One region of the Bacillus sp. PK6-16 genome, then DNA from elsewhere that is predicted to be linked to it. Evidence: riboswitches for the same ligand, from Rfam matches in the RefSeq annotation. Region 1 holds a riboswitch; each other region holds the start of a gene.

Region 1 (12,115 bases):
TTATATGTCATTGTTATTGTATATCAAATTTTCTATGCAATCGTATTAGAAGATAAATCAATAATGGATAAGGGATACAAAATAATATGGCAAGTTATTTGCGGAGTAGCAATACTGTGCGCAAATATATATTTAATGAAAAAAGAGAAGGCAAACCTTGTTAAATATGCATGGATATTTGCATACATAGGGATAGAACTCGCTAATATATTTTCGTATGTTTTTTATAATAAGGCGGCGTTTGATGCGACAAATATAATAGAAATTATTCTCATTTTCTTTGTACCTATATTTTTAAATAAAAAACTCTATGTATTTTTACTTTCCTCTATTGTAGGAAAATATTTAATTTATTTATTTGTATTAGAGGAAGTAAAAGCATTTATGTTCCTTATTATGTATACACTTATGTTAATAGCTGCATATATCATTTTAAACCGATTTTTACAATATCTTTCAGCTGTAAAGGAAAGTATTGCGATTGCTAGTGAATCACAAAAATTAGCAGTAATCGGAAAAATGGCAGCGACTGTTGGACATGAAATTAAAAATCCACTCGCTTCATTAAAAGGATTTACGCAATTACAACGAGAGAAGCATGAAGAGGATCCTATTTATAAACGTATGATTTTTGAAATAGAAAATATGAATAATATGATAAGTGAGTTAATGGAAGTTGCTACATGCAAACCTTCTATTTATAAGAAACATGATGTAGGAAAAATTGTATTACAAGTAATAACAAGTCTTCGTGAAAAAATAGATGAATTAAACATTCAGTTTATTTCTAATGTGGAAGAAAAAACAATAGAAGTTGAATGTGATGAACGAAAAATAAGAGGAGTCTTTTTATATACGATAAAAAATGCTTTAGAGGCAATGGGACAAGGTGGCATATTACATTTACAATTAGAAAATAAAGGGAAAGAATATGTAATGATCAGTGTGATCGATAATGGTCATGGTATTAAGCAAGAAAACTTACCCCGTGTTACAGAGGCCTTTTATACAACGAAACAAGATAAAATTGGTCTGGGACTGACGGTAGCGAATCGAATTGTCGCCGAGCACCTTGGTGAGTTGCATATTTCAAGTGAAAAAGATTCTGGAACGAGAATAGACATCATTCTCCCAAGGAAGTGTGGAAATACTGAAATCCAAGTGGAAGAAAAGCTAGGAGTTACCATATGAATAAAGGCTATATATTTAAAAATGAAGAAATAAAGGCGCTGAAAGCATTTTTAAGTTTATTTTTTATTATATTTTTCGTATATGATCTTGCCTATGAATTTATCGTACCGTTAATCGGTGGAGAGCAAGAAGGTGTAGGAGAGTTTGAAGATGGTTTAGGTTTATGGCTTTACTTTTTGATGGTGGTATTGTTTTGCATTGGAATATACTTTATGAAATGGAAGAATGCTTTTGCGGTAAAGTATATTATTCTAATTGGCTATAATGTATTAGATTGTATCCATAACATTATGATTTATTATGGTAGCGATGCAGAATTTGACGGTGGAAATATAGTAGAAGGATTTTTTATTTTGTTTGCACCAATCTTTGTGAATAAAAGATATTTCTGGTTAGTTCCAGCGATACTTATCGGAAAGTATGCTCTTACAGGAATCATTATTCAATCTTCTCTCGTTTTAATCCCAATGGCATTATATAGCGTATTTACTATCATATGTTGGATTATATTTTTAAGGGTTCAGTCTTACGTTCGTACGCTTGAGATGATGGACAAAGAAATAAAACAGACAGAAAAACTAGCAGCTGTTGGAAAGATGGCAACGGTTATTGGTTATAAGATTAGAAGACCTTTAGCAAACTTAAAAAAACTTGTGAATAAACAAGCAGACAAGCATCCAGAGGATAAAATTTATAGTGATATTATGAAACAAGAAGTAGATCGGATTCATATAATTGCTACAGAACTTAGTGGATTTGAGAAATCTAAATCACTAGAATCAGAAACTCATAACATACAAGAAATTATCTCTTATGTTATTCGAGTTATGGAAAAGCCAGCTTTAAAACAAGGAGTCTACATACAAGGTATTTACAGTAAAGACTTACCATCAATTATATGTGATGAAAAACGATTAAAACAGGTCTTTTTTAATTTAATCAAAAATGCAATTGAAGCAATGTCAGTTGGCGGAACAATTACGATTAAAGTTACTGTAAAAGATGGAATCATCGTTCAAGTGAAAGATGAGGGATGCGGCATTCCGAAAGATAAAATTCCAAAGTTAAATGAAGCCTTTTATACAACGAAAGAAACAGGAACTGGTCTAGGTTTAGTAGTTACAGAAAAAATTATTAAAGACCACAACGGTAAAATGAGTTTTGAAAGTGAAGTTGGGGTTGGAACGACAGTTGAGGTTATGTTACCACTGCATTAACTACAAAAACATCACTTATTTGGAAGTGATGTTTTTTATTTTATCTCGCTATTTGTGTATAGTAAAAATCTCATTTTATCGATAAAGAATGTATGATGTGTTTCTAACATCAAAATGTTTTTTGAAAGTTTTCAATATGGATTTCCTAGAGAAAATTTAGATTATAAAAATTAATAGTTTTTTTCTAAAAAAACTATTTTCTTTTTTGGGTTTTAATGGTATATTCAAAACACGATAAATAAATACCTATATTTGGCACACTATTCGAAAGGATAGGTCGCAAAGCTAAGAGTCTAAAGTAATGAAAATTACTATGATAGTCTGGTTGCAGTTTGGATTTTCACACATAGTTGTATGTATGAAAATCGAAGAGGCAACCGGATTTTTTTATTGTCTCAAAAAGAAAAAATAAATGGGCATACTATTCGAAAGGATAGGTCGCAAAGCTAAGAGTCTAAGGTAATGAAAATTACTATGATAGTCTGGTTGCAGTTTGGATTTTCACACATGTTGTGATGTATGAAAATCCAAAAGGCAACCAGGCTTTTTATTTTCTAGGAATATACACTATGATTGTAAATTTAGCTAGAAAATAAATTCAATGTTCGAAATATTCGGTATGCAGGAAGCAAGGGAGGGAAGTACATTGCAAAAACAAATAGGGAAATTTGGGCGTATACTTCTCGCTGGAGGAATATTATTTACACAAGTTGGTGTGCTAGACTACTCTGCAACGAAAGTTTATGCGGTTACAAACGACGAGCAAGGACGTTTTATCGTTCATATGGATAAACAAGAAATAAAAGTTGATGAAGATGTAGTATTAAAGATCACAAATACAAATAAACAAGATGCTAATATCGAGCTGAAATTATCTAATGAGCAGCTGTTTAATGAAGCAGAAACGAAAAAAATGAATGAAAACAATAAAGCGATTCAAAACATTTCAGTAACAGAAGATCACATTGTAAAAATTGAAAAGAATGAACAAAGTAATTCTATCGGTGACGTATATGTAGTCATTCAAATGAAAAAAGCTGGAGAGTACAAATTTGAACCGATAGTGAAGTTTGAAGGGAATGAAAAGAAAATTGAATCTCCTTCTCTGCATGTTGGAGAGAAAAAAGAGGCTTTACATGTAGCTATTTCTGATGAAAATCCAAAGGTTTCAGAGGAAGTTGCGAAAAAAGAAATCAGTGAAAAAGTGAAAGTATTGGAAGAAAATAAAAAACAAGAAATAAATGCTACTAATGCTGAAATTCCAAAAGAAACGAAGACTTTAGCGAAAGAAAAGGTTAATGAAGAACTCGTATCAAAGGAAAATGAATTAAAAGAGAGCAATAAGGTCAACGAAAATAATCAGGAATTACCTGCTATTCAAGCTGAGAAGATATTAAAGAGCCAATCTCTACTAGCTGCTAGTCCTGTTACAAGTATTCTTAAATATCCAAATGTAAAGGTAATAAATAATAGAACAGGTGAAGGGCCTTCTATCTCGGGTAAATATGCTTTTAGATTTGTTTGGAGCCCACAAGTAACATATGAGGTAAAGGGTAGTAGCGATGACAGAACTGGTCAAAGTCAATATACATTTAGAAATTCAAATAGAGAACAGTACGTATTAGTAAAAAAAGCTGGTGAATATCAAGGGAAATGGATTGATGTCCGTATTAATATTCACTCTATGACAGCTTCGTCTGTAGATGTTAAAACACCAATAACTAAAGGTGATGCAAAAAACTTTTTACAATTATATGGGAACGGAAGGTCAGGACAAACTTATAATGCTTCCTTTGAATTTTATGAGCACGGAACAAGTAAAAAAGTACCATTAACGGCAATGTGGAATTTTAAAAGGATAAATAGTTATAAAAATGTTACGTTGCGTAATGATGGTAGTCATTTAACGAATTTATACGTGTATGATACGAGTTCAATTAGGTATCAAGATAAAGGGAATAATAAAATAGAGTTTTCTGGAACAGCAGGCCCAGTAGCTACTCCAGAAGCAGATATGACAATTACATTTGATAATTTAACAGAATTACCGCTAGAAGTTAGATTAAATGCTTCAGGTGTTAATGTAGCATACGACCAATTAGCGATCACACAAATTGAAATTCCAGCTCCAAGTGTAATAGGAGATATTGTGGAAGATAATTCCCGTCAACTTTCTTATAAGGTATATCAAAATATGCCTGCTCAATCGAAAGATATTCACTATGCGAAATCTTTTGTATTAGAAAGTGAAGTGAATAAGGATTTTACTGTGAATGATGTTTCCATTCAAGATGTGGAGAGTGGAGATGATGTAAGTAGCTTCTTTGATATTAATAGGAAAAACAATAAAGTCACTGCAGTTGCGAAAGAAAATGCGCTAAAAACAGAAGAATTCAACGGGAAAATTTACGAGATGACAATTACAGGTTCTCCTGTAAAAGGTGCCGATGTAATGAAATATTACAAAGGTGGTTATCTTGAAATACCGGTGTCAGCTAAAAATTATTTAGATGGCGATAAGGATGGGCAAGATAGTAATCGAGATGGAATCGCAAAAATAAGGTATAAAGGTATTCCAACTGGGAAATCAGTCCCACAAAAAGTAGTGCAAGGAACAGATTTAACAAAAATGGATATTTCTAAATTTGTGACAGATTTATCTGTAGATACGAATTTGGATGTAGATAAACCAATATCAGTAGTGAAGTTAATCAATATTCCGGATACCAAAATAATAGGGAATCATACTGTAACGGTTGTAATTGAAACGAAGCAAGGTGTACAAGCGGAAATTCAAGTTCCAGTTACTGTTGTTGATGGTACTTTAAAGTTAGTAGACGTACCAAAAGAAATTACCTTTGGAGATTTAACAATTCCATCGAAAACAACGACATACGCACCGAAGGCGATTTCAAATTCTTTAAAGGTAACTGATGATCGTGTTAAAAAGCAAAAATGGAGTGTATATGTAAAGGAAATTACACCGTTAACTTCAGCACAAAATGACACATTGACGGGAGCATTGATTTACAAACGAAATGGAAAGGATACACCTTTAAGTACTTCTAGTATAGAAGCATTCTCGTATACTTCTAAAAACGACGAGGAGGTTTCACTAAATTGGAAGGAAAACGAGGGAATTCATTTACAAGTAAAACCAGGGCCGAATGTCAAAGCAAATACAAAATATTCCGGACAGCTAGAATGGACATTAACCGATGCTCCTCTCTAAAAATATATGAAATATATAAATTTTAGAAAGGAGAGAGTAATGAAAAAAATAGTTGGTATTATCGTTTCCACAGTTATATGTGTGCCGTTTCTTATGGCAAATGTAGTAACGGCTACAAGTGCGAATTCAAAAGCAGGTATTACATTTTCGAATAGCTATACACCAAATACATCAACTGATCCGACAAAGATAAATACAAAAAAAGAGACAGTTGATAAAAATGGAGATAAATATTTACCGAAAACAGGAGGCCAGACACGGGACTTCAAACAATATATAGGATTGTTTTCGATTGTTTTATCTCTATATGCATTCAAAAGAATTAGGGGAAAGCAAGTGTATTCAAAATAAAAAATAGATGAAAACAGAGAAAAGGGGAAGGTACATATGAAACTAGCAAAATTAGCATTAATCGGTGCAGTGTCATTAACATCAGTTGCAGCAGTAGGAACTTCAGCATTTGCGGAAGAGAAAGCAAATATGAAATCTAAAACAGATGTAACGTTTATTGAAGATACAAGCACAACAGATCCAAACAATCCAGAAAATCCAAATGAAAAAGTTACACCAGAGAACCCTGGTGACCATGAAAAAGGAACAAAAGGTCCATTAAGTATTAACTACGTTTCTAACTTACACTTCGGCGAGCAAGTTATCTCTGGTAATGATCAAACGTACTTTGCAAAATTGGACAAAGTGAAACAAGGGAGCAAAACAGTTGAAGTACCTAACTTCGTATCTGTAACAGATAACCGTGGTACAAATGCAGGATGGAAATTGAAAGTAAAGCAAAATGCACAATTTAAAAGTGGTAATAGTGAGTTAACAAATGCAGCTTTAAGCTTAAGTAATCCAGCTGTAAATTCTGTAACTGATGCACAATATGCACCTACCACATTTAAAAATAAAGTAACGTTAGCTCCAGGTGGAGATGCGGTGGAAATTACTACTGCCGCAAAGAATAAAGGTATGGGTGATTGGACGACTGCATTCGGTAAAGGAGCAGAACAAGGTAAACAGAGTGTGAGCTTATTCGTACCAGGTACGACAGCAAAAGAAAAAGGTGCGAAATATTCAGCTGAGCTAACTTGGACTTTAGAAGATACACCAAACTAAGGTTGCGTAAGATTGAAAATTAAGAATAAATGAATTTTTAAAAATAAAGGAGTATAAAACTATGAAACTAGCAAAATTAGCATTAATTGGAGCGGTAACATTATCATCAGTATCAGTAGGGACGTCTGCATTTGCAGCTGAGAAAGATGGCGGGAAATTAGATTCAAAAGCATTCATTAAATTCGAGAAAAATACAGATAAAATTGATGTTGTTAATCCAGAGAATCCAGATGAAACTGTAGATCCAGTTGATCCAGATAAAAAAGGTACAGATGGTCCACTAAGTATTGATTATGTATCTAACTTCAACTTTAAAACACAAAAAGCATCAGGGAATAACGAAATCTATTTTGCAGAATTAGATAAAGTAAAGAAAAAAGTAGACGGTTCTGTAATTGACGTGCCAAACTACGTTCAAGTAACAGATAACCGTGGTACAAATGCAGGATGGCATTTAACAGTAAAACAAAATGGTCAATTCAAAACTGCAGATGATAAAGCGTTGGATGGCGCAGCATTAACATTAAAAAATTCAGCTTTGAAATCAAATGCAGGTAGCGATGCACCAACAGCAGAACAATCTATCACATTAAATCCAAGTGGTGCAGCATCTGATTTAATCGATGCAAAAGAAAACCAAGGTATGGGTACGTGGGTAAATACGTTCGGTAAAGATGCAACAAAAGCGAAACAAAGCGTAGAGTTATCTGTACCAGGTAAAACGAAAAAAGAACAAACACAATACACAACTTCACTAACTTGGGAGCTAACAGACGCTCCTATGTAGGTAAGAGGAATTTTAAGATAAAAGAGGAAAATGAGAAGAGATAAGGGAATGGCTTTAACCTTATCTCTTTCTTGTCTATAAAATGGATATGAAGGGGACTACATAAGAGATGGTAAAAAAACTATTTACTAGCTTACTATTAATTACATTCTTCATGATAAACGCTTTTTCAGTATATGCAGCTGAAATGAAATTCGCTGTGACAGCAGTTATACCAGAAAATCAAATTGATAAAAATCAAACGTACTTTGATTTGAAAATGCAACCTGGACAAAAGCAAACAATTCAAGTCCAAATGAAAAATGATACGAATAAAGAAGTTGTGGTAGAATCGTTTGCTAATACAGCAATTACGAATAGCAATGGTATTACAGATTATAGTACAGTAGAACCAAAAACGGATTCTACTTTGAAATATCCGTTTTCTAAAATTGCTAAAATGCCAAAAGAAACGAAAGTCCCAGCTAACAGCATAGTGACAGTTGATATAAACTTGGAAATGCCAAGTGAGTCGTTTGATGGTGTTATTCTAGGTGGTTTATACTTTAAAGAAAAAGAAGATGAGAATGCAAAGAAAAAAGATGAAGGTGTGCAAATTGAAAATAAATATGCATACGCAATTGGTGTTGTTTTAAAAGAAACAGATGCTGAAGTAAAACCAGACATGAAATTAAACGAAGTAAAGCCAACACAAATTAACGGGCGTAACGTCGTTACTGCAAATTTACAAAATGTAAAGCCAGCAATGTTAAAAAATTTAAGTGTCGATGCAAAGATATATAAAGAAAAAGGTACGGACGTTTTATTTGAAGCGAAAAAAGAAAATTTAAGAATGGCGCCAAACTCAAACTTTGATTACGCTATTAGCTGGGAAAACAAAGCATTTGATCCAGGAACGTACCGAGTAGAAGTGAAAGCTACTGATGGCGATCAAAAATGGGAATGGGCGAAAAAATTTACAATTGAAGGCAAGACAGCTGATAAGTTAAATGATACAGCGGTAGAAGCGAAAAAAGACCACACACTATATTACATTATCGGCGGAGTACTACTGTTAATTATATTATTAGTTCTTGTGTTCTTCTTAGGTAGACGTTCTAAAAAAGAGGACGATAACGAAAAATAATATATTGATAGTGTAAAAAGAAAATAATGGATGTTTTACTATGAAAAATATATAATGGCTTTGTCTGTTATTTGTTGTAGTTCATTTATATTCCTATTTGTTGACCCGAATTTCGGGTCTTTTTTTATGAAATGAATTGCTATATATCAGTAATTAGAAAAATAGAATATACAGCACTTGCAGTAATTCCAGGGGTAATATAAAGGGATATAGCATCTCCTCTTGCAACTGGGTTTCCAGTTGTAAGACTAGTCCAAGTTACAGCAGCGGGACCTACTGCCGGAGTAGGATTAAATACTTGAATTTGTCCTGCTCTGCTATCCGTTGGTTTAATGGAAAATACCATAGTTCCGGTAATTTTGTCAGTAGTGGTTAGGGTAATAGTAGATAGGAGGTAGCTAGAAGCAGGGGGTGTGAGGTTTGTTGGGACATTTCTGCAAATATTAATCGTATAAATAGCAGCAGGTAAATTATTTATATTTATAGACGCAGAAAAGCCAACTATACTACCGGCTCCAGCAGTGACATATGGAATAACATTGGAGTCAATTCCAGGAGAACCCGCTATACGTTGAAAACCAGCATTTGTTCCTTGAAAAACAATACTTTTTGCTGAAGCACTATCGGCAGATCCCGTAGGACCAGTAATGCCCGTAGGACCAGTGTTCCCCGTAGGACCAGTGATGCCGGTAGGCCCGGTACTACCGGTAGGTCCACTTTCTATTAATACGATATAATCTGGAGATATATTAGGAAACCCTTGAGGTGCATCTTTTTTTACAACATAGCCACTGCCCGTATAAGTGACAACTTGTCCTTTTTTATAGTTGGGAGCCGCTGCTAGACTAAAGGTGGTAGTACTTTGGAAACCAGCTCCGGAAGGTCCAGCATTACCCGTAGGCCCGGTGTTCCCCGTGGGTCCGGTGTTCCCCGTGGGTCCAGTGTTCCCTGTGGGTCCAGTGTTCCCCGTGGGTCCGGTGTTCCCCGTGGGTCCAGTGTTCCCTGTGGGTCCAGTGTTCCCCGTGGGTCCGGTGTTCCCCGTGGGTCCAGTGTTCCCTGTGGGTCCAGTGTTCCCCGTGGGTCCAGTATTTTCGTTAGAACTGCTGTTGCGTCTGCCATCGCAACTAAAACAATTACGTGGGTACATATATGTTCTCCTTTCTATATTTTCAAAATCTAGTTTTTAAAATAGAACTAATATATATATTATGAATTCTATAATTTTGTGTGGCAGATCGTCTTTTGTGTCTAGATTTCAAAAGATAGCGGGAGGAGAATTAAGTAGTGTCAGAGCCACCATTTTTCCTGAGGAAGCAAAATAACATCCACATCAAAATTCTCTTTAAACCAATCATACATCAATGTCTCTTTCACTAAATATTCAGAGGCAGAGTGTGACACACCAATTAGAGACATATTCGTTTCTTTTACATAATCCATAATGAGCGAGTATTTATGTCTGCCGTAATCATTGTCGATATGGCAATGGATTTCTCCTGTAATATATGCTTCAGCACCTTTTTCTTCTGCTTCCTTCATTAAAGATACAACATCGCCACATCCAGCGATAATTGCGATTTTTTTGATGGAATCATGTCGTTTACCTTCGAAGTCTGTGTAAGGAATCTGGAAGAGTTGTTTTAGATGTTTTTGGAGTGCTTCTGTTGATGTTTCATCTATTTCACAAATAAGGCCAACTGGTTCTTGTTCTGGACCTCCATATGCAAAGTCGTCCACTACAGTAGCGTTTAATGCTTTTGCAATTGAAATACTCGTTCCATGTGTTTGATGAAAATCCATTGGTACGTGACATGTATATATAGAAAGTTGTTTTTCTTTTATTCCTTGCAAATATTTTTCAGGAATTGGTATGAAACCGCGGCCTGATCTTCCAAGCGGATCACCGCACTCCATTACAAGGGGATGGTGCATAAAGAGTAAATCACCGGGTGTGGATTGTGAAATGAATGTTTCAAGAACGTCATCTGTAGGGAATACAGCTAAAAATACTTTGTTTACATTTTCAGATCCGTGCATCATAAGGCCGTTAAATAAATCTACAAAATTTGCTTCGAAAAATTGTTGCCAAGGAAATTTGATAGGATCATATACGGCTGGGATAAATCGACTAAAGGCACTATCTTTTCCGTATTTTTCAATTTGGAATAAGTGATCGAGTGATTGCTCTATTTTTTTTAAGGCTGGCATGTTTGATAATCCTCCTTAAGGTGATTCTTGCTTTATGAGTTGTTTGTATTCTTCGTAGCAAAATAAGAAGCGGATAGGAAACAAATAAAACCTAGAATCGAGCTAATAGAAGGAGAATAGGGAAGTACATGCTGTAATAGCATTCCGCTAGAAATGAAGAAACTACTAAATACACCTAATAACATGGGATATCGTTGTAGTTTGAACACAGATAGTAAACATCCTTTCTCCTGCATGAACTACTCATAAAAGCTCGATTGCTGAAACTTTATCACATACATTGTATATTAGTCTTAATTTTCTGTATATAACTTTTAAGAAAAATGGTGATACAATATATGAATGATAATAGAAGAGAGGATGAAGATTAACATATGTACGTTACTGTAACAGAAGCAGCATATAAAAAGATTATGGATACGATTCCAAGTGAAGCGAAATATATAAAGTTATTTTATGATAATGAAGGTTGCGGTTGTGTTATGAGCGGAATCATCGATTTAGTAGCTGTAGCAGAGAAAGATGAGCGCGATGTGGATATTGAATCAAGCACAATGAATTTTATCGCTGATCGTACAAAGCTTGTATTTATGGACGATAAGTTAACGGTTGATTGGCATGAAGGTGGAGGAACTTTTCAGTTGAAGAGCCCAAGCCAGTTTTATAATCCAAATATGAAATTACACGTTCGAGTATAGTAAAGGTGAGTCCAAAATGTATTTTGGACTCACCTTTTTTTATTTTATAAGTCGCTATTATTGTCGATAAGTCGATATATTGAAAAAATCGCTGATATAAATGGAGTTGCGCCGATATATTCAGAAAATCGCCGATATAATTTCATTTACCAAAACGTTTCATATAATAAAAAGATTTTTTCACATAATGAAATGTACATATGATTGAATTTTCTGTATAATCTTCTTTGCGGAGGGGATACGCATGAGAAGATGGGGAATTGAGTTATTAATTTTAAGTGTTGTTATTATTTGGGGGATTAACTATACAATTGCGAAGTATGGACTTTTAGAATTTACAGCAATTGAGTTTACTGCACTTCGTATGATGGCGGCGGCACCGCTTCTGTTACTCCTTACCTTTTTTATTGAAAAGTCGGTTTATATGGAGCGAACGGATATACCTAGATTAATTATTGTTAGCGTTGTAGGTATTGTACTGTATCAAACGTTATTTATGGAAACTGTCAAATATACATCCGCTACAAATGCCTCTTTACT
Region 2 (12,115 bases), 1.8 Mb from region 1:
TTTTGATATAATTACATACGGGAAAAGGGAAGAATTTTGTCTTCCCTTGTGTTTTTATTTGCATCTAGTACTTTTGCTAGATGCTTTTTTTTATGCTAAAAAAGGTATCCTCAAATACTTTGAGGATACCTTTTCACCTTTATTATCTCTGCTGTTTTCTACCTAATACGAGTAACCCAAAACTCATCATTACAAGAAGTGCTCCCATATATGGTTCCACAGGCATTTTCTGCCCTGTCTTCGGTAATTCTTTTTCAGGTTTCTCTGGATTCGGTGTCCCTGGCTTTTCTGGATCTGGTGTTCCAGGTTTTTCTGGATCTGGTGTTCCAGGCTTTTCTGGATTCGGTGTTCCAGGTTTTTCTGGATCTGGTGTTCCAGGCTTTTCTGGATCTGGTGTTCCAGGCTTTTCTGGATTCGGTGTTCCAGGTTTCTCCGGATCTGGTGTTCCAGGCTTTTCTGGATTCGGTGTTTCTGGACCTGGTGGTGCTAAATGATTCAATTTGTTTAATACTTCTAATTGAACTGCATTTATCATTCCATTTGTAATTTCAAATGGAATTGGATTAGTTAATTTTTCATATCCCTTTGGTGCTTCTACTTCTACTAGTGTGTAGTTACCTACAGATAGATCTGTGATTTTTGCCTTTCCATCTTTATCTGTTGTTACTTTCACTACTACTTTTCCCTTTTCATCATGAACTTCAAACACAGCTCCTGATAAGACTTCCTTGCTTTCAGCGGCCATTTTTGTAATCTCCACTGAACCTTTGTCTAACTGTTCGTTCTCTACTTTCAATGATAAGACTTTTGTCATACCTTTTGTAATTTCGAATGATACTGGTTCCGTTAACTTTTTGTAACCTGGTAAGCTCTTCGTCTCTACTAATTTGTATTTTCCTACTGATAGATCTGAAACGTTTGCTTTTCCTTCTTTATCCGTCGTTACTTTCGCAACTACTTTGCCTTTTGAGTCACGTACTTCAAATACAACATTTTCTAATGGTGCTTTACTGTCTTTATCTATTTTTGTGATTTCTACATTCCCCGTATCTACCATTTCATTTTCTACAGTGAACGCTAAAGATTTTGTCATACCTTTTGTAATTTCAAATGGTACAGGCTTTTCTAATTTTTTGTAGCCTGGTAAACTCTCTACTTCTACTAGCTTGTACTTTCCTACTGATAAATCTGAAACTGTTGCTTTTCCAGCTTTATCTGTCGTTACTTTCGTTACTACCTTGCCTTTGTCGTCTTGTACTTCAAAGACTACACCTGCTAACGGTGCCTTATTATCTTTATCTATTTTTGTAATTTCTACATTTCCCGTATCTACCATTTCATTTTCTATTTTTAATGATAGAACTTCTGTCATACCTTTTGTAATTTCAAACGATACTGGTTCTGTTAATTGTTTGTAACCTGGTAAGCTTTCTTTCTCTACTAATTTGTACTTTCCTACAGATAAGTCTGAGATTTTTGCTTTACCATTTTTATCTGTTTGTACTTCTGTTACTACTTTTCCTTTGTCGTCTTGTACTTCGAAGACTACGCCTTCTAATACTTTTTGACTATCTTTATCTACTTTTGTGATTTCTACTGAACCTTTGTCTAACTGTTCATTCTCTACTTTTAATGATAAGACTTCTGTCATACCCTTTTTAATTTCGAATGATACTGGCTCTGTTAGCTTTTTGTAGCCTGGTAAGCTTTCTTTCTCTACTAATTTGTACTTTCCTACAGATAAGTCTGAGATTTTTGCTTTACCATTTTTATCTGTTTTTACTTCTGTTACTACTTTTCCTTTGTCGTCTTGTACTTCGAAGACTACGCCTTCTAATACTTTTTGACTATCTTTATCTACTTTTGTAATTTCTACTGAGCCTTTATCTACTAATTCATTCTCTACTTTTAGTGATAAAACTTCTGTCATACCTTTTTTGATTTCGAATGATACTGGTTTCACTAGTTTTTTATATCCTGGTAAGCTTTCTACCTCTACTAGCTTATATTTTCCTACTGGTAAATCTGAAATTGTTGCTTGTCCTTCTTTATCTGTCGTTACTTTTGTTACTACTTTTCCTTTTTCATCTTGCACTTCGAATGTTACGCCCGCTAATACTGCGCCACTTTCTTTGTCCACTTTTGTAATCTCTACTGAACCTTTATCTAACTGTTCGTTCTCTACTTTCAATGATAAAACTTTCGTCATACCTTTTTTAATTTCGAATGATACCGGTTCCGTTAACTTTTTGTAACCTGGTAAGCTCTTCGTCTCTACTAATTTGTACTTTCCTACAGATAAGTCTGAGATTTTTGCTTTACCATTTTTATCTGTTTTTACTTCTGTTACTACTTTGCCTTGCTCATCTTGCACTTCGAAGACTACGCCTTCTAATACTTTTTGATTATCTTTATCTACTTTTGTTACTTCCACATTTCCCTTGTCTAACATTTCGTTTTCTACTGTTAAAGCAAGAGATTTTGTCATGCCTTTTTCAATTTGGAAAGTAATCGGATCTACTAATTGTTTATATCCTTTTGGTGCTTTTACTTCTACTAACTTGTATGTGCCGACTGATAAATTAGTAACTTGTGCTTGTCCTTTTTTATCTGTCGTTATTTTAGCGACTACTTGTCCTGCTTCATCTTGAATTTCAAAGACTGCATCAGCTAAAGCATCTTTATTTTCTTTATCTACTTTTGTAATTTCTACATTTCCTGTATCCACTAATTCATTTTCTACAGTCAATTGTAATGCTGTTACTCTACCCTTTTCAATTTCGAATGAAATTGGCTTTTCTAGTGGTTTGTATCCTGCCGGTGTTTCTACTTCTACCAACTCATACTTTCCAATAGATAAATCTGAAACGTTTGCTTTTCCTTCTTTATCCGTTTTTACTTTCGCAACTACTTTTCCTTTTGAATCACGTACTTCAAATACAACATTTTCTAATGGAGCTTTACTATCTTTATCTATTTTTGTTATCTCTACATTCCCTGTATCCACCATTTCATTTTCTACTTTCAATGATAGGACCTCGGTCATGCCTTTTTTAATTTCAAATGATACTGGTTTTTCTAACTTTTTATAACCAGGTAAACTTTCTACCTCTACTAATTCATACTTTCCTACAGGTAAATCTGAAACATTTGCTTTTCCTTCTTTATCTGTCGTTACTTTCGTAACTTCCTTACCCTTTTCATCTTGTACGATGAATGTTACTCCCGCTAACGGTGCTTTATTATCTTTATCTATCTTTGTTATCTCTATATTTCCCGTATCTACCATTTCATTTTCTATTTTTAATGATAAGATCTCGGTCATACCTTTTGTAATTTCAAACGATACTGGCTCTGTTAATTTCTTATAGCCTGGTAAACTTTCTTTCTCTACTAATTTGTACTTCCCTACTGATAGATCTGAGATTTTTGCTTTACCATCTTTATCTGTTTTTACTTCCTTTACTACTGTTCCAGCTTCATCTTGCACTTCAAAGACTACGCCTTTTAATGCTTTTTTGCTGCCTTTATCTATTTTTGTAATTTCTACTGAACCTTTATCTAACTGTTCATTTTCTACTTTCAACGATAGGACTGTTGTCATACCTTTTGTAATTTCGAATGATACTGAATCTGTTAGCTTTTTGTAGCCTGGTAAACTTTTCGTCTCTACTAATTTGTACTTCCCTACTGATAAATCAGAGATTTTTGCTTTACCATCTTTATCTGTTTTTACTTCTGTTACTACTTTGCCTTGCTCATCTTGCACTTCGAAGACTACGCCTTCTAGTACTTTTTGGCTATCTTTATCTATTTTTGTAATTTCTACTGAGCCTTTGTCTAACTGCTCATTTTCTACTTTTATTGCTAAAGCTTTTGTCATACCTTTTTTTATTTCAAATGGTACTGGTTCTGTTAGCTTTTTATAACCTGGTAAGCTTTTCGTCTCTACTAATTTGTACTTTCCTACTGATAGATCTGAAACGTTTGCTTTTCCATCTTTATCTGTTACTACTTTTCTTACTACTTCATCTTTCTCATCTTGGACTTCAAATTCGACACCCGCTAATACTGCCCCGTTTTCTTTGTCCACTTTTGTAATTTCTATATTACCTTTGTCTACCATTGCATTTTCCACTTGTATTGGGAATATGCCGTCCCCTGTTACATTTACTTCGAACTCTGCTTCTTTTAATTGGTAGCCTTCAGGCGCTTTCGTTTCTTTTAAAATATATTTCCCTGGTGCTAACGGTTTAGAGATTGCCTTACCATCTTTATCTGTAACAATATGTTCGACTACTACACCGTCTTTTACTATATCAAACTCTGCATTTGCTAATGGTTTTTCACCATTTTCCGAATCAATTTTCTTTACTTCAATTTGACCCTTTTGCATAGTATTTTTAATTTCAATTGTTTTTGTTTCTCCAGCTTGAAGTGTAACCTCTACTGGACTTGTTAATTTTTGATATCCTTCTGGTGCTACTGTTTCATATACTTTATACGTCCCAGGAGCTAAAGGTTGAGGTACTGAAAAACCTTTTTCGTCCGTTTTCAGTTTTGCAACAACTTCATTTGCACTATTTCGGACTTCAAATTCGGCACCTTTTAACCCTTTGTTCGGATTCTCAGAATCTATTTTATGAAGCGATACTGTACCATCTTTTGGAGCTTCAGGCGGCGTAATAGTTACTTCTTTTGATGTTAATGTTTTATCATCAAAATGTAATTCCGCTTTATTAGGAATCTTCTTATCTACGTAAGAAGATAAGTCTGCATCATTTTTAATTTTCGCCTTGATACTAAGATTAATTATCTGGTCTTCATATGACTTATAGTCAAAATTCTCACCAAACGTAAATGTTACTTCACTTCTTTGCTTATCTATCTTTAACGTCCCTTTAGAAGTAATATCTTGGCCATTTTGATCATATACTTTTGCCTCTAATACTTCTAAAACATCTTCTAAATCATCACGAATTACCATTGATGTGTATTTAGGAGGATCGTTCGGTATATGTGTACCAACTTGGTATTGAATCACTTGATCCATTTGTGTTAGCTGCTCATTCTCTACAAGCTTGCCATTCTCATCAACTATATTTTTTTCAATACTAGGTGGATTATCGTCACCTGAACCGGTTCCCCCTCCACCACTTACGAATACTTGTCCTACTTTTTCTTCAGTTTTAATATTTTTACCTTCTAATTTCACAGTATTTTTATGAGGCTTTGCAGAAGGATTAGTAATCTTTGTTTTATATCTTAAAATATAACCTTTTGAACTGTCTGGAAACTCAATTGTAAATCCAGCCTTTGTTGTATTAATTTTAATGTTAGATAAATCTGCTGGCTTAATATTTGTTGGTGCATAACCATCTTCAAATACAGCCTCTTCTAATACTACGCTGTCTGTAATTAACTCATGCCCAGGTCCTAATGTATCTGTTAATTTAAGATCTTGCATTTCTGTTCCAGTTGCATTTACATATACAAGCCAATCAGCAATCGAAGGATCTTCTTGATTATAAGAACCCCATTTCAATAGATTATCTGTATTGGGCTGTGGCTTCGGTCTCTCTGTCGTATTACTTACATTTACTTCTTTATTGACGATTTGACCATCAACGTTAAATTCTAATGGAATTTCTTTAACACCATCATATGCTTCTAGACCAAAGTAGAATTCTACGAATAAAGAACCTTTAATGTTATTCTTTCCTTCTACGTAATCACCCATAGTACACGTTAATAGACCCTTTTTCATCTCACATGTACCAACTGTTTTTCCTTCAGCATCTTTTAAAGGAAAACTCATATTCATAAGGTCTTTTCGAAACTCTTTTGGCATATCAATTGTGAATTGATCTCCACTTTTTATTTTTTCTTTAGCTGACCACTTCACTTCTACTTTCATACCATCTGAGGCTTGATACGGTTCAGATGTCGTGCCATCAGTACGGGAAATATTAATTTCGTCCACTGGACTTTTCATCACAGCAGCTTGAATAACTGGAGCCCACACATTCAGCACTGAAAATAATACTAGAAAAACTAATGAAACCATTGAAATATGTCTTTTAGTACTTTTCATTTGCATAGTTCCCTCCTATTTTTTATATTTATATAACAAAAAAAGACCGTCCGGTTGCATCAAAAATGTGCAACCAGACGATCTTAGTAACCAATATGTATTACCGTAGACTCTAAGCTTTGCGGCCTATCCTTTCGAATAGTGTGCTAAAAATATCTTTTATTCTTTTTTTGTTTCATTTTCCTCTTAAACCAAATATTACTATACCGTCTGGACGGTTATAATTCAATACTCTATAAAATTGTTCTATTTTTCTAATAAAAAAAATAATTCACCACTACATTAAAGAAGCAACGGTGAATTATTTTCACATTATATAGTTCGTATATTCTATTTATATGAATTTCTAATAAGAGCTTGAATCACTTTTTCTCTTAACTCGGGGCTTAGTCTTCCAACCCCTAAATATTCCGAATACCATAATCCATCTGCTGCTAATCTAATAATTGTTGCACAAACTGCATCTATCTCATCGTTTTCTATATTCTTTTGCAGTTGCTGAAATGATTGTTGTAATGGCTCAAGTAATTCAGGTTTTAACATGAATGCTGCCATCATACTACTAGATAACTCTTCTGTTCTTCTCTCATTATTTAATCTTTCCTCTACAAAAGAGCGAACCCATCTCCCTTTCTTCTCTGCGTCTTCCGCTACTTTATTGTAAATGGCTCCCTCATAATCCTCTACCCCTCTGACTATCATACCTTCTATTAAAGCTTCTTTATTTGAAAAGTGATACAATAATCCACCTTTACTTACACCCGCCTCTTTTGCCACTGCTTCTAAGGTTAATTTAGCAACCCCTTTACATTGCACAATTTGAGAAGCGGCCGCCAAAATCTTTTGCCGCGTTATGCTTATACTCATTCCTTTTTAAAACCCCATTTCTACTAAATTTATATAAATACGAATCTTATTTTTAATATTGTTGATTACTACTAAGTATTTTCTTTATACAACAAAAGCTTCATTACCTTTGAATTTTTAGTTACTTATTCTATTAAAAATTTCCATATCATTCAATATGATAACATTAAACACACAAAGCTGACTATACATCTATACTTTTGTATTTATTGAAAATATATCCATTAATAAAATTTACCAATTTAGTCCTTCTTATTACCTTATAAGACGGCAGTAATTCTTTCAGCACTAAATAAAAAATGTTATTACTCCCATTGAATTGAGTAATAACATTTCACTTAACAAATTCGCTGCCAACTAGCATCCTTCACATCTTCACTAGTCGGTTTTCTAACTAATCCAATAAAACATTCCTCGCAAGCACCAAATGCAATAAAATTTTTCTGTGCTTGTCTTAACGAGACTTCATTTGCACCACCTTCAAAGTCAGGATTGTTAAACTGTACCTCATCATCTTCCCAGTAACATATATTACAAATTTCATATGTACCTGGTGGTTCTTCTTCTATTGTTCTATACCCGCAGCACGGACATGTATATTTCATTCTGTTACTCCATTATTCATTTCTTTTTTCTCCCATATATTCCGGCCCATAAAGAATGTCACAGCACAAATCATAGTTATCCCCATGAAAAATGTATTAGAATCTTCATATGTAGTTGGAATGCCTACCGTTACGAAAACAATACTAAAAGCTAAAAGTAGATATAATAATAAAGATATAATATAGCTGAGTTTAAATCGTAAAATGATACCTCTAAACAATAGCTCACCAAGTAGACAGCCACCTAAAATAATAGGTACTCCGAAATACAATGTAAGGACTCCCATTTGCGCAGTAGATTGAATTATCTTTGCAATTATGTTCGGCGAAACCAGCTCACTATTGTTTCCCATCCTATCATATAAATCAAGTGCTGTTGCTGAAATAAAGAAACTTAATATAGAAAATGAATACGGTATTAAAAATTTGCTCACTCTCATTCACCTCGCTTGTTTCTTTACATATATTATTCATTATTTCCTATCATTTTTACATAAAAAAATAACCCTCTATGATAAAACATAGAGGGTAGCATTTCTATATAAAAATCTATACCTTATCCTGAAGTGAATCCCGAAAATAGGACAAATATCAAAACACCTAAACCATCTGCTATCTGCTCCCTACATTCTTTAGGGTAGATAGTTTATATGTTTTATTAGAAAGTAGTGCCTTCTTTTTTATAATATTCTTTTGAAATCTCTTCATAAAATGCGGCTGATGTCGCGTAGAAATACGGTGCTAACCATAAGAAACCGATTCCTACAGTAAGAATACTTAAAATGAACCAACCTAAGAAACTTAAGCATAGTAAAAAGTAATCCATTTTATGTCCATTCATCATATGACGACTCTCAGTAATCGCTTGATTCGCTGTATATTCTGGATGATCATTCAAAATAAAATATGTCATAGAATAAGAAAATGATTTAATAATACCTGGAATAATAAGAAGTAATGTCCATAGAGTCAAGTATACATACATTAGTAAATATGTTAAAAACGACTTCATCAACTTACTTCCATCGCTAAACCATCTAAATATATGACCAATGCGAGCATCAGTCCCACGAATTGCATTTAAAACAAGATAATAGGCACCTATTGTTAATGGACCAATAACAAGCATTACTATAATACTTACTGTAAGTGAATCACTTGCTTCTTCCCAACCCCAAAATATCGAGAAAATACCTGTTGTTAGCATTTCAACAGCTCCAATAAGGATTCCAATTAATAAGGTTGCCCCTACCGCTAGTCCCCATCTTCCTTTTAATGCATCAAGTGCTTCTCTTTTCAACTGACTTATCATATATAACCTCCTAATACTATTTCCATTTTATTATACCATTTATATCAAAAATCCCACATATTTTCCTAAAACAGAAGCATATTACCTTTTTTCATACGTATTGATACATGTGTGCTGTAGTTGTACTAATATATGGATTAAACGACTCTTTTCCCTATAACAAAAAAGCCTGCCTTTCATAATAGGCAAGCTTTCTCAAGTTACATCTCATTTATTTTCTTCTTATACCAATCCTGCATTCTCTCCGCATCTTCTACTCTCGTATGCTCTATTTTATAACTAGATGATGCACTCGAAAACTTATACGTACATAAATCCGCACGGCGCTGGAAATATGATTGTGTCTTCTCCATTGATTGGACGTGTCTTCTTCTAATAAGTCCTGTATATTTTCCGACGCTACGATAGACAAGTGTAATTTGTTCTCCGTTAACACTGTAACCATTTGTTTTAAATGTTGCGTATCCAAGTGTAAAGATAAGGATTGCGAGCGGAATTAATGCCCACATGATGAAGTGCTTTTCAGAGTATATACTTATTCCAAGAAGCGGGATTGCTAGCATTGCGAAGAAAATGAAACTATCAATGAGATAGCGGCGTAATGCTGCTTTTGGTAATGCAATAATGTTTGCATTCAGTTCGTATGGTAATTGTAAATGGGCGAGTAACTGTTGTACTCGATCTTTTCGAATGATTGGGTGCAGTGTAACCTTTTCTTTTTCGTCACCCATTCCTTTACTTTGAATGACTTCTACTTGCACAGCACAATAACCGAATGGTTGGCGTAAAATACTTTCTTTTATCGTAATACCTTGAATACGATGCAATTTTAGTACGAGTTCTTTTTTCTCCAGTAATCCTTGCGAAATACGGACTTCGTCATTTCTTCGATTCACTGTGAAATCGCCATGTTTTAACGCGTAACCGATTGTAGATATAATCCAAGAAAGAACGAGTAACATGGCTACCATGAAAATCCAGCCATATATATCATGTTCCATTACATACGACTTTACACCATTCTCTATCCATTTCGGAATGTACTCATCTACTTGGTGATAGACGAAAAAGATTAAAGAGAATAATAGTCCAAATTGACCAGATGTAACAGATGCTAATAAAATCTCTTTCCAAGTTAATTTATATTCTGTCGTTTGTTTTTCCTCTGTAACAATTGCTTTTTCTACTACATTTTCTGCTACTTCGTCTAACGTTTTTTCTGCTTTCACTTCTGGAGTTGGCTCATTTAGCAAAGTAATAAGCTCCGCCGCTTCTTCTACCGTAATTCCAGCTAAGCTAACTTCTGCTTCATCGCCTCCGCCAGCTGTTTCAATCTGAATTTTTTTCAAACCGAGCATTTGATATAGTACGTTAGAACTTGTATTAATCGTTTGAACACGTTCTTTATTTAAGTAGCTCTCCTTTTTCACAAAGAGACCTTGTTTCACATGCAATACGTTATTTTCAACCCAGTATGTTGTGTAATACCATTTTTCAAACGCTGAAAAAACGGTGAGTAAACCAAATGCAGCGGGAATTAAATACCAAAACGGGAACTTTCCGTTTAAGCTAAACATGAAAATAATGAGTGGTATAAAGTCTGTTATTTTTAACTCTAATAACATCGTGATTGGATGCTGCCTTTTATACATCCTCATCACTCACTTTCGCTAATTCTGCGATTTTCGTTTTCAACATTTCAGCTTCATACATCGTTAAACCTGGGATGCTATGAGAAGTTGCTGCTGTTGAAATGTGTAATTCTGCTAATCCGTATTTTCTCATAATTGGCCCTTGTTCAATCGTTACGTGCTGTACACGAATCATCGGCACTAATACGCGCTTAACAACGAAAAGGCCATGCTGAATTTCAAGTTCTTCTTCATTTAGTTGGTAGCTGTAATAACGTTGACGTAGTTTCGGAAACGTAAAGTAATCAAACGGTGTATATACAATTGTTAATCCGATGAGCACATAGAAAATCCAAGCCCACCAATTAAACTTAATCATAAAGAAAAGATATGCAAAAATGACTATAATACTGATTCCTAGCTCAATTAAAGAACGCGCTTTCCACACCTTGACCATGTCAGGGTGAATTTCATTTTTCAATGGATCCATGTAACCACTCCAAATCTAGTAATCTAATATATGAATACTCTCAATCTATATTTTACGTAACTTTACAGAAAATTGGAATTTAATCTTCTTTCTTCTCAGGAATAAAATATCCGAACCAAAGTAGCCAAATGAAACCGATTAACTTCATCCAATTTCCATCCGCTTGAAAAGCTTCAATCATACCTGGTATTTTATAAACCCCAATAAATCCAAGAAAACCGAGCCACCAGTTTTTTTGCATTTTCATTTTTACTCCTCCTTCATTACGTTTTTCACATTTCGAATCCAAATTTCTTTATACTTTAACTGGAATCCCATGAGCATATAGTTGCTCATATTATCGATCACGAGCGCTAGCGTATGAGCATTTTCTTCCGTTTCATGTTGTGACACAACGCCCAGTCTCGCGCCTTTCTTCAATAAATCATGGAAACCATGCAAAAAATCCTCTTGTATTTCAAATAAACGTTTCTGATACTTTTCATTTCGCGATGCAGTTACGATAAATTCATTGATAACGCGTAGTATTCCTTCTTGCCCTTCATACTCAGAGAGCATATGTAAACCATCTGCGATTAGCTTTTCTGCAAAGTTTTCTTTCGTATACCGCTCTTCATTAAAGTATTTTGTAAAATGATAATCAGAAAAAATCTCTTCAAATAAAAAATCAACTAACGCTTCTTTAGAAGAAAAATGATAGTAAATAGCCGGTTTTGAAATACCTACCTCTTTCGCAATCATGGAAAGACTCATCTTCTCAATGCCGTGTTCTGCCATAAGTTTAAATGATGCCTCTACAATGTTCTGCGATGTTTGTAAATTCTTCGTCATACTGTACCTCACTTATTTTTACTTACCGGTCGGTAAGTAAATTATAAAACAAAACGAAATGATTTTCAATTTAGTTAGCACTACAGAAGGTATTTATTGGAAAATACAGAAAGTTATAAAGTAAAAGCAACATATAAGAATAAGGAGGATATCATATGGGACTTGGTGGTAATGGCGGTAGTGGTGGTAATGGCGGCGGTGAAGCGGGACAAGCTGGTAAGAGCGGATTTTCATTAATCATTGTACTTTTTATCGTATTGATTATAGTTGGAATTAGCTATATCG
Region 3 (7,996 bases), 1.1 Mb from region 1:
TGTATCCACACTCTCCAATTAGCTGTATAAATTGTTCAAACTCAATTTGATGTGGATGACAAATATGTAACGTCTCTCCTATAATTTGCGAATCTTGCAAATACGATACAATTGATTTACTAGCAAAATCAATTGGTGTGAAATCAACTTTCCACTTCACATTTGGTGCTTTCCCAATTAATAGCATTGTTTTAATAAGACGATAAAATGCGTTTCCTTCAATATTTTGTTGGAACGAACCTGTTTCTGAATGACATGCTAAATTACCTGCACGATAAATATTTCCGCGCAAACCATTTTTCATTGCTTCACGAACAATGTTTTCCGCTTGTAGTTTACTATTTGAATATACATTCTCTAAGTCTACACTGTAATTAAAATCACCAGTTTTCATGTATGTATCCCATTGATCTACCGCTAATTCTAACGGGATACCAATTGTAGAAATAAAATGGAATGTAGCACCTTTCTCCGCTAATGCTAGCATACGGCTAGTTCCTTGGACATTTATATTTTCAAATTGTTTTACATCCCCAAAATGTCTTACATCTGCACCGCAATGAATTATCGTATCCATCTTAGAACTGATGAACATAAATTCTTCTTCGCTCATCCCAAGATACTCTTCTCCCAGATCACCGGCTACGGCCTGTATACGCTGTAACCATTCTTCACATACATCATTAAAGTAGCCTGTTAATGTATCTATAATTCTTTGCTGCACATCTTTAGTTGGTCTTACTAAACAATAAATAGTAGCAGATGTATCTCTCAACAATTCATATAATATGTGTGATCCTAAATAACCAGTAGCTCCTGTTAAAAAGACATTTGAAATCTGGTTTTCTTCCAAAACGTTTGCATACGTGATAGTATCTGGTTCGTGAATCACTTTATATTCACGAAATACTTCTTCTTTCTCTACTTTTACTTCTCGCTCAATTCGAGCTAATCCATATATCGTTCTTTCTTTAAAGAAATCTTGAATTGTTAAATGTGAGAAATCTTCTTTTAACAATGTTAAGACTCGTAATACTTTTAATGAATGTCCACCAATTGTAAAGAAATCATCATGCACTCCAACTTTTGAAATTCCTAATACTTCCGCCCAGGCGTTCGCTATTTGTTTTTCTGCTTTATTAGAAGGTGCAACATATTCTTGTAGCCGAACCGGTTCATACTTTTCTTCTAACTGAGCTAACTTCTTAACATCAATCTTTTTATTAGGTGTAAGTGGTAATTCATTAATATAAATTAGTTTAGATGGCACCATATAATCTGGTAATTGCTCTTGTAACTGATAAACTAATTCTGGTATTTCTTTTTTATTTAAAGTTGTATAGAACGCGATTAAATATTGGCTACCTTCCTTACTCTTCTTAGCAAAAACAGCATTTTCTTTTATATTATGATTTTGAGAAATTTTACTTTGGATTTCGCCTAGTTCAATACGATGTCCTCTAATTTTTACTTGATCATCTTTCCGATGTAAAAACTCTATATTTCCATCCTCTAGCAACTTAACGATATCACCTGTTTTGTATATATTAACTATAGGATTAAAAGGGTTCGGAATAAAAGCTTCAATTGTTTTATTAGGCTTATTAAAATACCCTTTTGCTAATCCCACTGAATCTATATATAATTCACCAGGTACACCAATTGGACAAAGATTCATATTCTCATCCAAAATCATAACTTGATAATTAGCACATGGTTTACCAATGGGAATACTCGCAACATCCTCATTTAACTGACTAGGTATTTTATAGGTTGTCGTCACTACAGTACATTCTGTCGGTCCGTATACATTATGAATTTCAACATTTGTACCTATTCTTTCTCTCCACAATTTAATAACCTCTACAGGCAACATTTCACCGCCAATCGCAATTCTTTTTAGGGAAGCTAGCTTATATATATCTTCTTCTGCCAAATAAGTTGCTACTTGTCGAACAAAAATTGTTGCTAATGCCAAGATTGAAGTTGCTTTCACTTTATAGATTGCATTTGCAAATGCTTCTACAGACAATCGCTCTTCCTCTAATAGTACATATAAGTTTCCTCCACAGAATAAAGAAGCAAATGACTCCCATACAGAAGCATCGAAACTAAAGGAAGGAAATTGGGCAAATACATCCTCTTCTGTCAATTCATATTGCTTTTTCATCCAAGTATACAGATTAACAACGCCTCTATGTGCTAACATCGTTCCCTTTGGATTCCCTGTTGAACCAGATGTATAAATCATATAAGCTACATCATCACAATGAATAGACAACTTTACATCTATATCTTCATAAGTTTCACTATCATACATTGAAACTGTTTGAACCCCATCACATGTTATAGGCGTCTCTTTCATCAATATAACTTTCGCTTGGCTATCTTGAATAATGTACTGTATTCTACTTTCCGGATAATCTGGATCAATCGGAACATACGCTGCACCAGCTTTTAATATAGCTACCATACTTACTACTGTGTCTATGCTACGTTTCATAAATATTCCAACATAGTCTCCTAATTGGACGCCGTTTTTAATTAACATATGAGCTATTTGATTACTTTTTTTATTTAGCTCCTCATAAGTTAAAGTACCTTCCCTTGAAGATAAAGCTATACGATTTGGAAATTGAGTAACAGTATTATAGAACATATCGACGATACTTTTCTCAGGATATACTGCTGTCGTATCATTCACTTGACTATAAAGTGCCATCTCGGCCTCTGTAATAATATTAAAATCATTTATATGATTATTCTTATTTTGTGATTTATTAATTAAAACACCTTGTATTTGTTGTGCATAACGAGTAATTGTTGTCTCTTTCCAATTAACACTATTAAATATTATTTCTACACTTTGCATATTTTTACTAAATACAAATTGTAATGTATTCGTGTCTTGTAGCTCATAATATGTTTCGCCAATAATAATAGGTGACATTTCATATAATGTATTACCGTTTTGAAACTTTTCTATTTCTTCCTCATTCATTTCTTTAATTTGCTCCAGTTGCTCTTCAATCTGTAAATTCAAACTTTCATAGGAGAGAAAATTAGAAACTTCAATAATAATCGGAAATAAACTTCCTCTTACATGATAAAGCACGACAATATGTTTTTCTTTAGAAATATGATATAACCACGTTGCAGTCGCTCCTATTAAATCTACAATGTGAGTCAAATTTGGAAACAGTTCCGTTTTCCTTTTTACCCCAAGTTCTGTTCCTTGCACATCTTTAGGTATTTTAATACTCCCTTCTACTTTTCCTAAAAATTCTTTTACCATCTTATTATAAGAAATTGCTAATTTCATATTTATGTAAATTCCTCTCTTAAATATAATAAAGGTGTGAAAATTCACACCTTTTTCATCCCTTATTAACGGGCAGATTCGTTCAATTCATAATCAAGGGGGATCCCCCTTGATTAGAATTGAACTTTCTCCTTATTCGCTTTTAAACTCACCAATAAGCTCTTGTAATTCTTGAGAAAGCCAACTTAAAGAAGTCGCTAATTCTGCAATATCTTGTACTGATATTTCTTGCTCTTTCATGCTTTCTTCAACATTACTACTGCTGTTAGCATAAGTATTTGCAATATGTGATAATTCATTTACGACTTGAACGATATTCTGGCTATTTTGTAAAATATCACTCGAATTACCAGAAACAGCTTTTACTTGATCTGTAACAGATTGCGCTGATTTTGAGATTTTTTCAAAGAAATCACCGCTACTTTGAACAAGCGAAATTCCAGTTTCTACTTCTCTTGAACCTTTTTGCATGGAAACTACAGCATCTTCTGTCTCAGCTTGTGTTTCACCAATTAATTTCGCTATATCTTTAGCAGACGCTTCCGTTTGTTCTGCTAATTTTCGTACTTCATCAGCAACAACTGCAAACCCTCTTCCAGCTGCTCCAGCACGTGAAGCCTCAATAGAAGCATTTAAAGCTAATAAATTTGTTTGATTTGAAATACCTGTAATTACAGTTACGATATCACTAATTTCTTTTGACCTTGTTTCTAACGAATAAATGATGGAAGATAAATCTTGTACTGCATTTTGGATTAAACTCATTTGATTAATAATTTGTCCAATCACTTCATTACCTTCAATTGAATGTTGTTCCATACCTTCAGAAGCAACCGCAACTTGTTTTGCAGCCCCAGTTATTTCTTCTACCTTATCTTCCATTCCATGTACAATTCCTAAACATTGTTGTACTGAAGTTTTTTGAGACTGTGCCCCTACTCTTAAACCTTCAATAGAACTTGCAATCTCTTGAACTGCCATGCTGTTTTCCTCTGTACTCGCCGACAATTCTTGTGAAGAAGAAGAAACTTGCTCAGCAGTTTGCCTTACTTTATCTATAATCCCTTTAAATTTTTCAATCGTGTTATTGAAATAAACATTAATAATTCCAATATCATCTGGTCTTTCTTTTAATTTAATACTTAAGTCACCTTCACCAATTTTACGTAACCCTTCTCGTAAATCTTTTAATGGAGCTAACGAGTGACGCACAATAAAGAATTGAGTAATAGTCGCAATTGCTAATGAAATAATGATAAAGAGTAAGCCCTGTATCATAAACTTCTCTTTTGTAATAGGAACAATGGAAGCATCTAAGTCAGCCGCAACAATTGCAACAATATTGTTTTCTCCATCTGTAATTGGTTCTAATATTGTCACCCACGAACCTATTTCATCTTCATATACTTCTGTCATTTGAGCCTTTTTCGTATCAATCACTTTATCGTATGCCTTCATCCAATGAGCGGGTTGTTCATAATAATCTCCCGGCTTTATAGGAAACGCATTTGTTAACTCTGTAGTCAAACCAACGAGTTGTAATTCTCGCTTTTCATTCGGCTTTGCTCCTGTAACATACGTTTGTCCAACGCTTTTCAATTCTTTTGACACTTCATCTAATTTCTCTGTTAACTTTTCTTTTTTCACTTTTTCGGCTGTAGGATCTTTCGCCATGTCTCTAACTAATTCTACATCCAGTTTTTTCAATACTATTTCTCCTGTTTCAATAGACTGCCTTTCAAATAAAGACATCATACTATTTTGAAACATATTGAAACTTAATGCACCCATACTTCCAACAAGTGTCAAAATAACTAATACGGTTAATAAGACGTTCTTTTGAAGGAACGATAACTTATGCCAATATTTTTTCATTAATATCCACCTTCCTTAATCAATACAAACAAAAAAACAAAATATATGGATATTTTGTTTGAAAATGTTTCTCAATATGTTCGAGAATAAAAAAAAGCCAATGTAAAAGCATTGGCCAAGACCAACCCTATCCGTCCGGTAACTGGCTAGCGTAGCCTTTCGACCTTAGCTCCTGTAGTTTTGCGTCCTCATGTTTCCATCAGTTTGCCTTTCTCGCTGAACGAGTTGAACGATATGGGAGTTCTATGAGAATTAATTTATTCTCTTTCAAAGATTACAACATATAAATCAAAATGTCTACTTATTTAGAGATATAAATACAAATTTTTAATGCATTGCTTTTTCAAAATAATTTCAAAAAGTACGTGAATGTTACTTTTTTTGTGTTATATAATAAAAAATGTATAAATAACAAGGATTTCTTCGGGTATTTATTTAATTTTCATTCAAATTAAACTATTCGAATATATCTTAACTAATGAATTTCGGAGGTAGTTTATCATGTTTTGGCTACAATTTCTTACCTTGTTACTCTGTATTTTTATTGGTGCACGCCTAGGCGGAGTTGGTTTAGGAGTAATGGGTGGAGTTGGTATGGCAATACTCGTTTTTGTCTTCCACCTACAACCAACCGCGCCTCCTATCGATGTAATGCTTATGATTTTGGCAGTAATTACAGCTGCTGGTGCTTTGCAAGCTGCTGGAGGAATGGACTATCTTGTTCATCTAGCTGAAAAGACATTACGAAAAAATCCAAAGCGTATTACTTTTTTTGCTCCAATTGTTACTTATTTATTCACACTATGTGCAGGTACTGGTCACGTTGCCTATTCTGTACTTCCTGTTATTGCAGAAGTCTCTCGTGAATCAGGGATTAGACCGGAACGCCCAATGTCGATTGCCGTAATCGCTTCTCAACAAGCAATTACAGCTAGTCCAATTTCAGCTGCCACAGTTGCTCTTTTAGCAATGTTAGCTGACTATAAAATCACCTTATTAGATATTTTAAAAGTAAGTATACCTTCTACTTTCATCGCTTGTATGATAGCTGCATTCGTTGCTAGTAAGATGGGAAAAGAATTAAATGAAGACCCTGAATACTTAAAACGATTAAAAGAAGGAATGATTCCTAAGCTTGAAGAGAAAAAAGAATTTGTAGGTGTAAAGGGCGCAAAATTATCAGTTATCCTTTTCCTAGTAGGAACCTTCCTTGTTGTACTTCTTGGTTCATTTGAAGCACTTCGTCCAGGATGGATAGTTGATGGGAAGTTAGCTCGTCTTTCCATGCCGAACACAATTGAGATGGTTATGTTAACTATCGCGGCTCTTATTATTATTTTCTGTAAACCCAATGTAGAAAGCATTGTGTCTGGTAACGTCTTTAAAGCAGGGGCAACAGCAGTTGTTGCTATTTTTGGTATCGCTTGGATGGGAGATACTTTCTTTAATGGAAACTTAAATATGATTCAAGGATCCATTCAGCATTTAGTAACAAGTGCACCTTGGCTATTTGCCATCGCACTATTCATTCTATCTATTTTACTGTACAGCCAAGCAGCAACTGTTCGTGCCTTAATGCCACTTGGACTATCTCTTGGCATTCCACCAGCGCTACTGATTGCGATGTTCCCTGCAGTAAATGGATATTTCTTCATTCCAAACTATGGAACAATCGTTGCTGCCATTAACTTTGATCGTACTGGTACAACAAGTATCGGTAAATACGTATTAAATCATAGTTTTATGATTCCTGGCCTAATTGCAACATTTACTTCTATCGGAATTGGAATGCTCTTAATTTCAATTATGTTTTAAAGAAAAAGCACAAACCTTTATTTAAAAAGGTTTGTGCTTTTTTAATCAAATGTTTGTTTAAATTTTTGGGCAGTCTATTTCTCCATGTAGCACTTAAAATACTACACGTCCTTCCCTACAAACTTCTCTTTACTTCTTCAGCTAATTTTCTCGTACTTTCATACGCAGATTCAGCTAAACTAATTGCTGAAATAACTGAAACACCGTCCGCACCCGCTTCTATAACTGCCGCTGTATTTTCAATTGTAATCCCACCAATACCAACGATTGGCACTGTAATTCCTTGTTCTCTAAAATAGGCTAATCCTTTCGTTCCTTGAACCGCTTTCGTATCTTTTTTCGTACTCGTTGGGAAAATAGGTCCAACGCCTAAATAATCTGCTCCATTTTCGATTGCAAAGCGTGCTTCTTCAATTGTATGAGCAGATACGCCGATAATTTTATCTCCCATTTTTTCACGAACAGATGTAATTTCTTCATCATCTTGTCCTACATGAACACCATCTGCATCTAATTCAATGGCTAATTCTACATCATCATTTACAATGAAAGGAACACTATATTCCTTACAAAGCGTCTGCAATTCTTTTGCAAAGCGCACTCTATCTTCTCCGATTAAAGAACCTTCCCCCTTCTCGCGAAACTGAAAAATTGTCACTCCACCATCTAACGCTTCTTTCAATACAGCTAAAGGATCCCTCGTGCAGTTATTACTTCCCATAATAAAATACACTTGCAATAGCTTAGACATTTTATCTATTTCAATGCGTGCCATTTCTTTCACTCCCTCTTACTCTAACTCCTCAATCTTTCCATACTTCTCAATATCACCAGAAGTAGTATTCGCTAACTGATTTAAAAATTCAATTTGGAAACTACCAGGTCCCTTTTCCACGGTCTTAGCAGCTGCCAGTTCCGAAGCTACACCATAAAACGTTAATGCTGCTACTGCTGCTTTTACATAATCTTTTTCCACTGCTACAA

The links. A riboswitch is a leader RNA that binds a small molecule or an ion and turns the genes downstream of it on or off. The one in region 1 is predicted to bind cyclic di-GMP.
Region 2: it holds a riboswitch for cyclic di-GMP, as region 1 does, so the genes downstream of both, M1D66_RS21735 (SpaA isopeptide-forming pilin-related protein) here and M1D66_RS03585 (WxL domain-containing protein) in region 1, are expected to answer to the same signal.
Region 3: it holds a riboswitch for cyclic di-GMP, as region 1 does, so the genes downstream of both, M1D66_RS25100 (methyl-accepting chemotaxis protein) here and M1D66_RS03585 (WxL domain-containing protein) in region 1, are expected to answer to the same signal.

Annotation. Positions count from the first base shown of each region.
Region 1 is NZ_CP096511.1:701,808-713,922, forward strand. Features, by position in the region: gene M1D66_RS03575 (ATP-binding protein) at 1-1,191, shown strand, start outside; gene M1D66_RS03580 (ATP-binding protein) at 1,188-2,408, shown strand; cyclic di-GMP riboswitch class I at 2,653-2,741, shown strand; cyclic di-GMP riboswitch class I at 2,814-2,902, shown strand; gene M1D66_RS03585 (WxL domain-containing protein) at 3,055-5,640, shown strand; gene M1D66_RS03590 (cell wall anchor protein) at 5,680-5,991, shown strand; gene M1D66_RS03595 (WxL domain-containing protein) at 6,028-6,756, shown strand; gene M1D66_RS03600 (WxL domain-containing protein) at 6,818-7,543, shown strand; gene M1D66_RS03605 (WxLIP family cell surface protein) at 7,653-8,669, shown strand; gene M1D66_RS03610 (collagen-like protein) at 8,809-9,816, opposite strand; gene M1D66_RS03615 (Nif3-like dinuclear metal center hexameric protein) at 9,957-10,877, opposite strand; gene M1D66_RS03620 (iron-sulfur cluster biosynthesis family protein) at 11,252-11,575, shown strand; gene M1D66_RS03625 (DMT family transporter) at 11,820-12,115, shown strand, end outside.
Region 2 is NZ_CP096511.1:4,237,198-4,249,312, forward strand. Features, by position in the region: gene M1D66_RS21735 (SpaA isopeptide-forming pilin-related protein) at 143-6,100, opposite strand; cyclic di-GMP riboswitch class I at 6,160-6,252, opposite strand; gene M1D66_RS21740 (TetR/AcrR family transcriptional regulator) at 6,425-6,961, opposite strand; gene M1D66_RS21745 (CPCC family cysteine-rich protein) at 7,300-7,566, opposite strand; gene M1D66_RS21750 (hypothetical protein) at 7,563-8,000, opposite strand; gene M1D66_RS21755 (DUF975 family protein) at 8,225-8,878, opposite strand; gene M1D66_RS21760 (PH domain-containing protein) at 9,079-10,530, opposite strand; gene M1D66_RS21765 (PH domain-containing protein) at 10,523-10,999, opposite strand; gene M1D66_RS21770 (hypothetical protein) at 11,079-11,246, opposite strand; gene M1D66_RS21775 (TetR/AcrR family transcriptional regulator) at 11,249-11,830, opposite strand; gene M1D66_RS21780 (YjcZ family sporulation protein) at 11,986-12,115, shown strand, end outside.
Region 3 is NZ_CP096511.1:4,882,225-4,890,220, forward strand. Features, by position in the region: gene M1D66_RS25095 (non-ribosomal peptide synthetase family protein) at 1-3,322, opposite strand, end outside; gene M1D66_RS25100 (methyl-accepting chemotaxis protein) at 3,455-5,197, opposite strand; cyclic di-GMP riboswitch class I at 5,332-5,416, opposite strand; gene M1D66_RS25105 (anaerobic C4-dicarboxylate transporter family protein) at 5,699-7,012, shown strand; gene thiE (thiamine phosphate synthase) at 7,128-7,787, opposite strand; gene thiM (hydroxyethylthiazole kinase) at 7,803-7,996, opposite strand, start outside.